One region of the Pseudoalteromonas rhizosphaerae genome, then DNA from elsewhere that is predicted to be linked to it. Evidence: riboswitches for the same ligand, from Rfam matches in the RefSeq annotation. Region 1 holds a riboswitch; the other holds the start of a gene.
What was found. Region 1 has a riboswitch for lysine ahead of lysC (lysine-sensitive aspartokinase 3). Riboswitches for the same ligand answer to the same signal wherever they lie in the genome.

Region 1 (6,927 bases):
TTTGAACTCCAAAGGTTTTATCCAAAATATTGTGCATAAGATAATGCCCAGTGCTATTAGCGAACGCAAACTGATGTTTTTGATTGGCGGGTTCTCCTTCTTATTTTCGTCGATTTCAGACAATATCACAGCCACATTAATTTCCCTTGCGGTGGTGATGTCGTTAAAACTCGATCCGAAAAAGCTAATTAAATACGCTACGCTTATCATCTTTAGTGTGAACTCGGGCGGAGTGTCGTTAATTACCGGTGATGTTACTACCTTGATGATTTTCCTTGATGACAAAGTTACCATTGGTCACTTGCTATTGTTGGTTGTGCCTGCGTTATTTAGCGTGGCGCTATTGGCCATTATGCTGTCATTTGGACTCAACGGCCAAGTTGAGTTTACCAAACAAGAGGACCGTCGCATTGAGAAAACAGATATCACTATTGCAGTGATTTTCTTATCAACGATTGTCGGGACATTAACGTTAAGCGTGCTTTATCATGTGCCGCCTTTGTTAACTTTCTTATTTGGTTTGTCGTTGATGTTTTTAGTAGCGCAATTTTTAATGCGCAAAAAAGATGTGAATAAAAAAATCATCGATTATATTCGCGAAATAGAATACGACACCTTGCTGTTCTTCGTTGGCGTATTATTACTTGTAGGCGCCCTGAAAGAAGTCGGTATGCTCAGTAAGTTCACTCATCTTTACGAGTTAATGCCAGCACAATACGCTAATTATTTAATGGGTATATTATCAGCTGCGGTTGACAACGTACCGCTAACGGCTGCATTACTTAAAGCTGAAATAGTGATGAGTCCACAACAATGGTTGTCGTTTACGTATGCAACTGGGGTGGGGGGGTCCATGCTTATTATTGGCTCGGCTGCCGGTATTATCGCTATGAGTAAAGTAAAAGCGCTTACCTTCATGAGTTATTTACGTATGTCGGTGTATTTATTAATCGCTTATACAATTGGTTATATGGGATCGTATTTAGCAGGTAGTTTTATTTAATTGCTTTTATTATTTAAAACAACTTGACAGCTAGACGTCTAAACGATAACTTTCAAAGCCCGCTTAATAGCGGGTTTTGTTATTTAATTGCTAATAATTTACGTAATTAATCTAACATTCAGAAGAGGTGCGGTACTTAGGTACTTAATGTTAGGCGACGTATGCCTGTAATCATTAAGGAGGGAAGTACTCGCCGAGGAAAGCAACTGGACGTCACAGTGGTTTTTCGGTTTATGGGGCTGAATCCTCAAAACTGTCACCAATTAGGTGGAGAGCTTCTGGCAGTGGACTTTTCTTATCGAGCACCCCCTTGCCAAGTTCTTCTTGTTTTATCGTGGTATGAATGCCACAAAAGGAGACGACATGAATACCCAATTAGCTGCAACTAACTTGCAACAGTCAGCACAAAATCAAAAATCAGACTACGTAGTCGCAAAGTTCGGTGGCACCAGTGTGGCTAACTTTGAAGCGATGAGCCGTTGCAGTGAAATTATTGTAGCCGATAACAACGTACGAGTAGTGGCCGTCAGTGCCAGCGCAGGAGTGACTAATCACCTTGTGACCTTATGTAAAAAAGATTTATCAGCAGATGAGCGCAATGAGAACATTGCTGGCGTTATTGCTATTCAAGAAGCTATTTTAAATGAGCTGTCATTGGATGCTGATTTAGCTCATGGCTTTGATGAAACCATTAAAGCTTTTAAGTCACTTGCCAGTGAGCCACTAAAATCAAAGCAACAACATGATGAGTTATTGAGCTTTGGTGAGCGTTTATCATCCTATTTATTTACTCAGGTACTGCGTTTAAATGGCTTAAATGCGGTGCGTTTTGATGTGCGACAGGTATTAAAAACCGACAGCCAATTTTCTAAAGCAACCCCAGATGTAGCTGCAACAGCAATGGCCGCAAAAGAGCATTTAATTCCGTTATTAGCTGAACAGGTTATTGTAACTCAAGGCTTTATAGGCAGTGACGCGCATGGTCAAACTACCACACTTGGTCGTGGTGGTTCAGATTACAGTGCGGCATTACTGGCCGAAGCTATAAACGCTAAAAGCGTGCACATTTGGACTGATGTAGTGGGCATTTTTAGCACCGATCCGCGCTTATGTGCTAAGGCTACGCCGATTGCGCGTTTAAGTTTTGATGAAGCGGCCGAAATGGCTACCTTTGGGGCGAAAGTATTACATCCGGCAACTATCTTACCTGCGAGCCGCAGCCATATTAGTGTGTTTGTTGGTTCTAGCCGTGAGCCTGAACGTGGTGGTACCTGGATCGAACGTGAGAAATCACAAATCCCCGGAATTCGTGCTGTCACGCAGCGTAAAAATCAAATATTGTTAACCTTAAAAAGCCCCGAAATGCTTTTGGCTAGTGGCTTTTTAGCTCACGTGTTTACAATTTTAAGTGAGTTTAATATCTCGGTTGATTTGGTAACTACCTCAGAGATAAGTGTTGCTATTACTTTAGATAATGCGCCAAATGCCTCGCGTCCTGAGCTTGATCAAGAATGCCTTGATAAGTTAGCGGAGTTTTGCCACGTGTCGGTTGAGAACAACTTAACCTTAGTGGCATTAATTGGTTCACAAATTCAATTACGTCAGCAAGAAATTAACTTAATGAATGTATTAAGCGATTTTAATATTCGCTTAATTTGTCATGGCGCAAGTAAACATAACCTGTGCTTTTTAGTGGAGCAGAGCGAGTCAGACTTTGTTGTGCAAGCGATCCACAGCCGTTTATTAGAAGTTCAAAACGCCGCGTAATTGGGCGGTTGAATTTACCACAGAGCACTGCCAGTCAGTGCTCTTGTCACTTACCACACTGATATCAAACTCATGATATTGACAACTCAGCGCTGTTAAATTTGCTCGCTCAAGTTCAGTAAATACATTGGGGCTGAGTAATTTTGCAATTGGTTGGCTGGTGGCTTTGGCAAGTGCTTCTTTTAAGGTCCATATTCTAAAAAATCGTTCTGCACTTTGCTGATCTTGCGTTATTAAATTTACCTCATCAAGATGATAAAAATGCTTAGCGAGCTTTGCAAATGGACGCTTCAGGTTTATTTTTTCAATATCAAAACCAAATTCAATTCGTTCTACATTTAATGCAGCACCCACAAAACCATTAGAGTGGGATAAACAACTACGCAATACAGTGTCACTGTCAGTTATATGTAGCAGTAATTTACTGCTTTGCTGGTCAAATTCAGAGCTAATATGGTTATTTGCTAGCTCACGAAATTGTGGCATCGTTTGCTTTACCAAATACTTAAGCAGTAGCCGAGTGGCTAAATATTCTTGCTTGGCTTTGTAACTTTTTCTACGGGTGATAACCGTCAGTTCAAATGGGCTTAATAGTGCGTTTAAATCAAATTCATCAACATTTAACTGCTGGGCGTCAAATAATAAAATAGTATTCGCATTGAACGGCTGCACGCTGTGTTTGGTGATAACGAGTTGCTGTTGAAAAAATAACGCAGGCATAAAATCCACAATTAAAGTGATAAAAGAACAAACATGTTTATATTTTGTGCGGTTGTGCGCTGGTTAATTAAGCCAAGGCAAATTTATTACTCTGTGAGAGTTAAATATGGTTTAATTCACAATAATGAAAAATAATAACAGATTTGTAGATGTATGGCACAATTGCGTGATGGTTTTCAAAGCCGCCTTGGCTTTGTTTTAGCAGCTTCTGGCGCTGCAGTTGGATTAGGTAATATTTGGGGATTTCCCACGCAAGCGGCAAATCATGGCGGCGGCGCGTTTTTACTAGTCTATTTTATAGTTATCTTTTTTTTAGCCTTGCCAGCTTTATACACTGAGTTGTACTTAGGTCATAAAGCGCAAGCTAATCCGGTTAAAGCACTTAGACAAGCATGGCAAGAGCAAGCACCGCAAGTAGGCGCTGCTGCTGGTTATTTAGGTTTAGCCGGTGCGATTGTGATGCTGAGCTTTTACTCAATTGTTGCAGGTTGGATGCTTGCTTATGCCCTTGAACCCATTGCTAGCTTTTTTGGATTTACCACCGTCAGTACGTTTTTACACACGGATTCGATGGCGCGTAATTTTGTATTTACACCACTGATGCTGATCCTCACTGCGAGTATTATTCTCAAAGGTGTTAAATCTGGCATAGAAACATGGTCGCGACGGTTAATGCCGATGCTATTAGTGTTACTCGTTGTGCTAATTGCTTATATAGCCACGCTTGATGGCGCAAGTGAAGGCTTTGCTGCGTATTTAGTGCCAGACTTTAGCCAAATACTCGACCCAGGTTTAATTATTGCGGCAATGGGGCAGGCGTTCTTTTCGCTGTCACTGGGTGTCGGTTGTATGATGATTTATGGCTCGTACTTGCAGCCTGATGCTAATTTGCCGCGGTTAACCGCGTCGGTAGCGTTACTTGATACAGGGGTTGCCTTTTTAGCTGGTTTATTAATTATTCCTGCAATTTACGTGGCGCAGCACAATGGCGTGCAAGTATTTAGTGATGGAAAATTAGTGGGAGAAGGGCAACTAATTTTCGCAATTCTACCGCAGTTATTTAATACTATGGGCGAAATTGGCTTATTGGTTGGTTTACTGTTTTTTGTACTTATGTCGATTGCATCACTCACATCGACTATTTCATCAACTGAAATTCCAGTTGCTTTTTTAGTTGAAAACCATCAAGTAGAGCGTAAAAAAGCGACGTTTTTAGTGAGCTTAACGGTTTTAGCCGCGTCATCGTTGATTATTTTCAATTTTGATTGGCTATTTGGTTTAGTGATCATGGTACTGACTCAGTATCAATTACCGCTTATGGGCTTATTTTACTTTATCACTGTAGGGTGGTTGTGGCGCCGTGGTAATCAATTAAATGAGGCTGCAAGTGGCATGCGTTATTGGTTTGCTCAGTACATACGTTATGCGTGTCCGATACTGATGACCGCCGTGTTCGCTAATGTCGCGTTTGGTTGATAATTTAGCGGTCAGTTTTTTAGTTTTAATTGTTAATACATAGTGTTATACCAATCGTTTTAAGTTACTGACCATTTAGCTCGCTAGAATGGTTAAATATTTAAGTCGATTGGTATTATATCCAAGGAGGAATTATGAACATAGATGTTAAAGTCCCTACGCTTCCAGACTCAATACACACAGCAGATATCGCTAAACTTTATGTTAGTGAAGGCCAACTCGTTTATGCCGGTGATGTGTTATTTGATGTTGAAACTGAAAAGGTTGTTTTAGAAATAATGGCCGACTGCAGTGGCATTATTGAGAATATAACGATTGCAAATGGCGACCATGTTAATCCTGAACAGGTTGTAATGACTTTGCAGCAGCTTGCAGACAGCGAACTGCCAGCACGACCAACAGTAGACCAAACCCATGACAGTAAACTGTCAGTAAGCGGCTCAGCAGAAGAAGACGCTATTGCTTCTGCATTATTTAGTAAACTAAATACTATCTGCTGGGTAATTGGTTTTATTATCGGTGTGGCTGCAGGTGTTTTAGGAACCCTCATTGTGCTGGGTAAATAGCTAAAATGACCAATTATGTAAACCACCCAAAATATGGCAGCGAGCCAATCCTCTCTGGTAATAGTTATACAAAGCAAGAAATCGATAATGCCCATTGGCGATATGCAAGTTTGCGTTACTTTCCTGAGACGGCGACCCCCGCAGCAATTGAAAAACAAAGTTACTGTGTATATCCAAGGCAACTCTATGTTGATATAGAAGAGCAATGTGTAGATTGCCATAGAGCGTTTATATTTTTTGCTAAAGAGCAGCAATATTGGTTTGAAGAATTAAAGTTTTGGATTGATGCACATGCGATCAAGTGCTTTGAATGCAGAAAGAAAAGCCGTGCAATAAACCAGTTGCAAATTATCTATGCAAACTTAATCATTAAAGAGCATATAACGCTTGAGGAAACTCAATTGCTCAAGTCCAGCGCGCAGCAACTTTTTGAGTCAGGAGTGATCAAAAAGATTAATAAAATAAATGCTATCCGTAAAATGTAAGTGCCAGTGTTTAAGATACTTATATGTATAAGCTTGTTTGTCAGATTCGATTAATAGGACTCAATCAAGTCTGACCTGTCACAGATGTGAAGCGGAAGGTGGTAACGCCTTGTTATACCTTTACGTACACTGAGCTATCAAGTTGTCTAAATAAATAAGACACAAACCCAAGTAAATCGAGACAGTCTTGTTTATTTATAGGCCAGTCAATTGCAGGCTCATGAGCAGTAGGATTACGTATTGCCTGCATTAAACCTGCGGATAGAAACTTTATGCCATTCTGAGTGTTTTTATCTGTTTCAGTTTGGCATGGTGTTATTTTTAGTACACCGTTATCAGCCCCCCAAACATCGAGCATTAATGCTTGGCCATCTTTAGGAGAAACAGACTTACTTTGAACCAATTTATTATAAACCTTACAAGCTTCAAAAATAGCATGAAAATAATGCCCTTGAAGGAATAACTTTTTTGCGTGTTTTATAATCTCTGGGTGATATGAGCGAGACATAAATTCCGAGAGTAATTCTTTATTAATAGCTGAAGAATTTAACCCTGCATTCTCTAATATTTTTTCCAATGCCTCAATATGCTCATCAGGACAAATTTGACGGCAAAATGATATTAGTAGTGCAGTTCTTTTCGTTGATTCCATTTTATTTTTGGCTAAAGACAGAATCCAATCATGCACTGTCCGCGCTCTTAAAGAGGTAATAGAATCATTCACAAAAGACTCTTGCTTAATCCCTAGAATCGCTTGGCCAATACGGTTAATTTGATTTACCGAAGTGTCATACTTTAGTAAATCCCCCACCTCGATAGCAACCAATCTATAATTCATATAGTAAATTTTCCCTAAAGGTATAACGAGGCTGTAGAATAACTCCAACACCCAAATTCATTTAAAAAACGA
Region 2 (6,927 bases), 2.3 Mb from region 1:
TAATAACGACCCTCGTGGCAGCGTTGATTTAAGCGGTTGTAAAGGTAAATTAGCCGAGTTAGAGTCAGAAGGCAAAGCGAGCTATGTAGTGCCAGTGGAAATCTACGATGGTGAGTTACTGGTTGCTGAGTTTGAAGGTACATTTAAAATTATTAAGTAGTTAGAATTCAGAGCAAACAAAAAATAAGGCCAAGCAATTGCTTGGCCTTAACTTTTATAGTAAATCAGTTAACAATATACCCACACCAATACGTTCTATATCTGCGTTATAATCTATTAAGCTTTCACCGTAACCGTTAAAGTATTGGGCATAGCCTCGTAGTCGGCCCCATAACGGAAATGACCAATCCAGTTGAATTGCACCGCGGTTATCTGAATTTAAATTATTGCGGGTCATAAAGCTAAATTCATGATCATCTAGTCTATACGCGCCAGAAAATTCAAAGTAACCCATGTATTTATAGATATCTGGGTTATCGTCGCCTTTAGCCTGCATAGGATCTTCTTTTCTATCTTCTGGGATGCGGTACCAAGGTTTAAAACTAAATACAAAGCCATCATTTTCCCAAACGAAATTGGCATAAATACGATTCCAAGAACGAGAGTGAGGCTGGCTACGGCCATTCGATTGATGCACGAAACCAACCGCAATCGCCATTTCATCTCCCCAAAGAACATGCTCGGGGTCTAGATAATTAACCCAAAAGATCTCGGGTTCGTAATTAGTTTCACGAAATGGTGATGAAATATCGTCGTTATAAAACTGCCAAAATGATTGCAGTGTAAAACCAAAGTAAACAGCTTGGTCTTTATCTGCAAAATCATTGTATAATGGTACTTTGATTGATAACTGATATTTTATTTCTAAGTTATCAAGTGTTTCGCCTTCGTTGTTTTCTGATAGGTCATTAAGATTGTCAAAAGGTCTGGCATTTGGGTTGGATACATACGACAGCGGTAATATATAATTACGTTTATGTGGAGTGATCACATTTCGGTTTTTTTCACTGACCTGTTCACGGGCTTTGCGTTTATCTAGTACGGTGATCTGCTTACTTTCATCGAGAGAACTACATTTTTCACGTAATTGCGCTAGTGTCATTTCGGCTTTGCCGCCAATGGCTTCATTTAAAATACATTGCTTTACTAGCTCAAGATCATTGTCTTGTTCATTTGTTTTTTCAGCTTGTTCTGATTGTGCAAATGCGGTGTATGAAAGCAGTGTCGTCAGTAGGAACCCGTAGCGCCAAGTCATTATTCTTCCTTTGATAAAGCCAAATAGAGAGTAGCTGTTGTATGTTATTAGTAAATGATAATGGAGTGATTTTCAGTGCAAGAAAATAGCTGAAAATAGATTTTCATTATATTTTATTCAGTGCAGACTTTAACTGAATATCAGTGAATTGTTACTGAACTTAGTTGATTGTGGCGCTTTTTGCCCATAAATACAAAGAAAAAGCGGCCGAAGCCGCTTGTTCAATGCACTTTTTCCAATTGGATAGTCGTGCTCTCACGCAATGAGAAGGGTTGAGCTTGATATAAAAATTAAAGCTCAAATACGTTAGTAAAGAATTTATATAGTTCGGTGCCTTGGTTTACGCTTGCTGAAGCAAAATGCAAAATCGCGATGGCGTCACAATCAAGTGTTAGGGTTTGTAATGGTTGCTCTGCGAGGTAGCGCTCCATTCGCAATACTCTAGCAATCGGCTCGCCAGCTTTGATATGGCCGCCAAGTGGCGCTATATACTCAACCATGCCGCCCATAGGTGCATAGTAAGCAAGGTAATCATTTAAATCACAGCCGTAGCGCTTCATTACTTTTGGCTGATAGGGGGCATCAACGAATACCTGCTTATTATTTAGGTAACTTAAAATACTATTAGCATCATCAAGGGCCGCAGTTAAATCGATTTTTTCTTGGCTGCCGAGTTCGACCGTAAAAGCTTCAACTTGAACATTAAATTCACGCCCTTGTTGAGCTAATGCCTCGGTTAATTGCCACCATGGGCAAAAACTTGCTTCATCCATTGCTCCTGCAAAATCATTAGGGATGATTAATACATGAGGAATATTAAAGTAGTTGGCACTGGCCTTGGCATAATCTGGGCAATATAAATGCTGACTCGAAATGGGGCCTGTGTGTAAGTCGAGCACGATATCAGCTTGGTGTGCCAACTTTTGCAAGTTAAGTGCAATGCGTTTGCCTGTAGTTAGGCGATAAGCTGGACCGCTTAGTTGTTGGTCTACTTCATCAATCAGTGCGGCTTTAAACTCACTTTTTAAGGTTTGCTCATCGGCATCACTATATTGCTCAGCAAATTGGCTCGCGAGCTTACTATTGCAGTGATACATGCGGTTCCAGTTGGTGCCGGTGATTGGATCAAAACGACCAAGGGTGAATTCGCCCGATTTTTGATTGCAACCAATTGGGTTCGCGTAAGGCACCAGGGTGATATCGCCTTTGAGTTCAAGATGCTTAAGCTGCTCAAGTAATTGGTAAATAACCGCATTGCCTTGTACTTCTGCACCGTGCATATTAGCTTGCACATACACACTTGGCCCAGTGCCATCGCCTTTTAAACGATAGACAGGAATTGTGAGCGGTAGGCCGTTGGCAACTTCACCAACTACTATGTTTTCTTGGCTTATAGCTTTAGTCGTACTCATCTCAATTACCTTAAGTAGTAGCTGGCATCTTCAGCTGTGCGAATACAGTTAAGCTCGCCATTTTGTAATGTGTATTCAGCGGCTAGCTCATGACATAAAAAATACGGCATACTTTCGGTAAAGCCGTACGCGCCACATTGGCTAAACACCAGCCAGTCTTGCTCATTTAAATCACTAGGTAATTGGTGTTCACCTAAGCAATCAAGTGCTGTACATAATGGCCCATATAAGCTCATAGTTTGGTATGCAGCAGTTGAGTCTCGTAATAATCGTGCCGGGAAATCTTGGCTGGTGACTGCAGGGCGCAATAAATGATTAATACCGCCGCTTAAGATCACTTGTTGTTGGGCATAGTTAAGTTTTCGCTCAACGACAGGTGTTGCGTAATGACCGCATTCGCCCACAGCATAACGGCCAAGCTCCATCCAGAGTTCTTGTACGCCTGCGGCATTCTTAATGTCAGCTAATGCATCAATGAGCGCATCCCAACTTAAGGTTGGTGCATCAAGAGTGTAAGGAATACCTAAACCACCGCCTAAGTCGAGTACTTTTAAGTGAATACCTAAGTCGTTGGCAAGCTTTGTTAGCGGTGCAATCATTTGTGACCAAAGTTCAGCTAGCTTGTCGCTGCTGAGCATGTTGCCCCATTGAAAAATATGCAGGCCATCAAAGCTAAGCGCTGGGTAGTCGCTAGTATTTAGCGCTTGCCATTCATCGCAACCTAAACCAAATGGAGTAAGGCTATCGCCACCAAGTGGGTTTTTTTCTCCTTCAGGCCAGCGTAATTGCACTCGCAGTAATACCTGTAACTGGCAGTTTTGTAAGCTTGCTTGCTCGTTAAGCCAGCGTACTTGATTAAGGCTTTCGGCAACAAAGGTACGTACGCCGCGCGCAATAAAGTGTTTAATTTGTTTTGGGCTTTTGGCAGGCCCTGTATTGAGCACGCGCTCGCTGTTAATACCTTGTGCCAGAACTTGCTCAAGTTCGCCTTTACTTGCTACATCAAAGTTAAAACCCACGTTATCTAAGCTTTGAATGACTTTAGATAATGGATTAGCTTTTACGGCATACCACAGTTTTACCTCAGTTTGCGCCACTAATCGCGTTAAGTGTGCGTTTAATGTATCAAGGTCGTAAATAAAAAATGGTGTATCAAGCGTAGTTGATAGCTCATCAATGGCGGTTTTAACTGGCGTGCTCAAAAAGCTCATTAACGTAAAACCTCTTCAAGCAGCAATGATGCATCACTTTGTTCATCACGGTATTTTACAATTAATGCACACGACATACTTAATCCTTGCTCGCGGGCCCAAGTATTAGAAGCTGGACGAGAGCCTGGAATAACAATCGCGTATTCAGGAATAGGCTCGCCTTTAGCCAGCTGGCGCTCATTAACACAGTCATAAACTGGAATAGTTGCTGATAAGCGTACACCTGGTGCGAGCACCGCGCCTTTTTTCACTACTACGCCTTCAACAATCACGCAACCTGCACCGATGAATGCATCGTCTTCTACCACCACCGGGCTTGCACCAATAGGTTCAAGTACACCGCCTAGTTGTACTGCAGCGCTTAAATGTACATTTTTACCTACTTGCGCACACGACCCCACTAACGCGTGGCTATCAACCATAGTGCCTTCATCGATAAACGCACCAATGTTTACATATGCTGGTGGCATAATAATCGTGCCCTTAGCAACGTGTGCGCCACGGCGAACGCTTGAGCCACCAGGTACCATACGCACTCCAGCATCGGCTGCAAAACCTTGTGGTGCTAAATTGTGTTTATCAACAAAGCCACCTAGAAATTCGGTATTAGTGCCATTTTTAAACGCTTCTAAAATACCTTGTTTTACTGCAACGTTAGCATGCCATTGGCCGTTGTCGTCTTGTGTTGCTGCGCGCACTGCGCCCGATTCTAAATTATTTAGTAGTTCTAACCAGCTCATTATAAAAACCTGTATTTAATGCCAAGATAAAATGGTGTTGTTTGCGTTGTTAATACAATCAGTTTGCGTTAACTCAAGATGCGTCAAAGGTGGACGTAAGTACGGGCTGTTAATTCGCCCTTGTAAATGCATCAATACTTTGACGGGGATAGGGTTTGCGACAGCAAACAAGCTTTGAATGGCTTGTGACCAGTCGGCAAATAAATTGGGGTGTTGACCGCTGAGACTTCGTTTTACAAACTCATGGGTTTGCACAGGCCATGCATTAGCAGCCACAGAGACTAAACCTTTTGCGCCAGCCTGGGCAAAGTAAGGCATCAGTGCATCGTCACCGCTAAAAATAGCTAAATTAGGTGCGACTTTTCTAAAACCTTCAAATTTAGCAATGTCGCCACTGGCTTCTTTGAGTGCCCACAAGTTTTTATGGTCTTTCAAGTTGCTAATTACGGCCGATGGAATATCAACAGCACTGCGCCCTGGTACGTTATAAAGCATGCAAGGATGTTTACTGGTATTAAGTAAGCTTTCAAACCAATGTGTTTGGCCTACTACGCCGGGCTTAGCGTATAGGGGAGTGCCCAGTAAATAGCTATGAATGGGTAACTGATTACAGTATTCAACCCAGGCAATTTGTTGCTTTAGGTTTATACCGCCTACTGCAACCATCAGTGGTACTGTTGGCGTTAATTGGCACACGTGTTCAACAATCGCTTGTTGCTCTTTGAGTGTTAGTGCGAGGCCTTCGCCAGTGCTACCAAGTAATAAAATACCATTGTTAGCCACTTGCTGCTGTGCAACTAACTGATCAAGAGTGGCATAGTCGACTTCACCAGCGTCAGTAAATGGCGTGACGAGTGCCGTCCACAAAGGGTAGTCATTTAAATTGAAGTTATTGATCATCTCTCACGAACTTATAAGTGATTCGAGGAGTTAATAAGCTTTTATGATTGGAGCCACATTAACGTCGTTCGAACGAATAATTCGAAGAGCGAATGGGCTTAATATAATAGGGCGCTATGGCCTTATTACGCTAAGACCAGAAGCTCTCCACCAAATATTTTAACAGCCAAGCTGTTATTGGTGACAGTCGCTGGGATTCAACCCAGTCGCCCGAAGTAAAACTTCACAAAAAGTGTTACTTCTCGGCGTTAATTCCCCTCACGTATGATCACTGGAGTGTGTGCTCCTCACATACGTTACCTGAATAACGCACCTCTTCTAGCCCATGGTGTAAGTTTTATCGTTTAAAACTCACACCTTTAATAGGGGTAATGCGAAAGATTAAAGCATTTTAGCCGTCTAGGTGTCAAGGCTGGATATTTTTAAGTTTATTTTTAGCTGCAATGTGCTCCTGACATTTTTTTACAACGTAAATAGCGTTACAGTAAGCGTAATAACAAGCAGTGGTAGTGAGTAATGGAAAAATTTCAAGATATATATCAACGAGCGGCACAGCGAAAAGGTAGCGAAGTAATGTTACAGCAATTACTTGTTGCCCCTCAAAATGCAAAGCAATTAACTGCTTTACCTGATGATGCATGGCTTGAAGAGTTTACCCGCAAAATTTTTCAAAGTGGTTTTTATTGGTCAGTGATCAACAATAAATGGCCAGGTTTTCGGGAAGTATTTTGGGATTTTAGTGTGGCTAAATTATTAATGATGCCGCCAGATATGCTTGAGCAAAAAGCCACCGATGAGCGAATCGTTCGTAACTTTAAAAAAGTGCAAACGATCCCAGAAAATGCGTATATGATCCATGAAGTGGCAAGTGAACATGGCAGTTTTAGTCAGTTTATTGCAGATTGGCCGAGCGACGATATTATTGGTTTGTGGGGGTATTTAAAAAAGCATGGGGCGCGTTTAGGTGGTAACACTGGCCCTTATGCATTGCGAACCTTAGGGAAAGACACTTTTTTATTATCGCGTGATGTAGAAAGTTATCTCCGTGCTCACAAAATAATTGATGGCGGTTTACAAACTAAAAAGTCACTTACCAGCGCTCAACATTTTTTTAATGAACTGCAGCAACAAAGCGGATTAAGCCTACAAGAGCTCAGTTTGTTAGTTGCATACAGCGTGGGCGATAATCGCGTTGGCATACAAACAACCCAAGCCTAAGGAATACTATGAAATTAGTTGCTCGTTACACCCAGATTGCTGATGATTTTGCTGTGGCGGATCAGCCAAGTGCTGTTATTGCTCCAAACTTACTGCTGTGGAACGATACGTTAGCTAGGCAGCTTAATATTGAGGTTGCCACATCAGAACGTGCGGTAATTTTTTCTGGTAATCTTAATAACAGCGATGTT

Region 2: it holds a riboswitch for lysine, as region 1 does, so the genes downstream of both, dapA (4-hydroxy-tetrahydrodipicolinate synthase) here and lysC (lysine-sensitive aspartokinase 3) in region 1, are expected to answer to the same signal.

The regions. Positions count from the first base shown of each region.
Region 1 is NZ_CP118496.1:2,966,805-2,973,731, forward strand. It holds gene nhaD (sodium:proton antiporter NhaD) at 1-1,003, shown strand, start outside; lysine riboswitch at 1,118-1,289, shown strand; gene lysC (lysine-sensitive aspartokinase 3) at 1,367-2,770, shown strand; gene PVK79_RS12750 (4'-phosphopantetheinyl transferase family protein) at 2,747-3,490, opposite strand; gene PVK79_RS12755 (sodium-dependent transporter) at 3,644-4,966, shown strand; gene PVK79_RS12760 (biotin/lipoyl-containing protein) at 5,101-5,532, shown strand; gene PVK79_RS12765 (zinc-ribbon domain-containing protein) at 5,538-6,017, shown strand; gene PVK79_RS12770 (TIGR02391 family protein) at 6,130-6,855, opposite strand.
Region 2 is NZ_CP118496.1:5,239,844-5,246,770, reverse strand. It holds gene PVK79_RS22935 (bifunctional GNAT family N-acetyltransferase/hotdog fold thioesterase) at 1-160, shown strand, start outside; gene PVK79_RS22930 (phospholipase A) at 215-1,255, opposite strand; gene PVK79_RS22925 (succinylglutamate desuccinylase/aspartoacylase family protein) at 1,546-2,667, opposite strand; gene PVK79_RS22920 (PLP-dependent decarboxylase) at 2,673-3,878, opposite strand; gene PVK79_RS22915 (2,3,4,5-tetrahydropyridine-2,6-dicarboxylate N-succinyltransferase) at 3,878-4,618, opposite strand; gene dapA (4-hydroxy-tetrahydrodipicolinate synthase) at 4,634-5,518, opposite strand; lysine riboswitch at 5,651-5,844, opposite strand; gene PVK79_RS22905 (DNA-3-methyladenine glycosylase I) at 6,035-6,736, shown strand; gene PVK79_RS22900 (protein adenylyltransferase SelO) at 6,745-6,927, shown strand, end outside.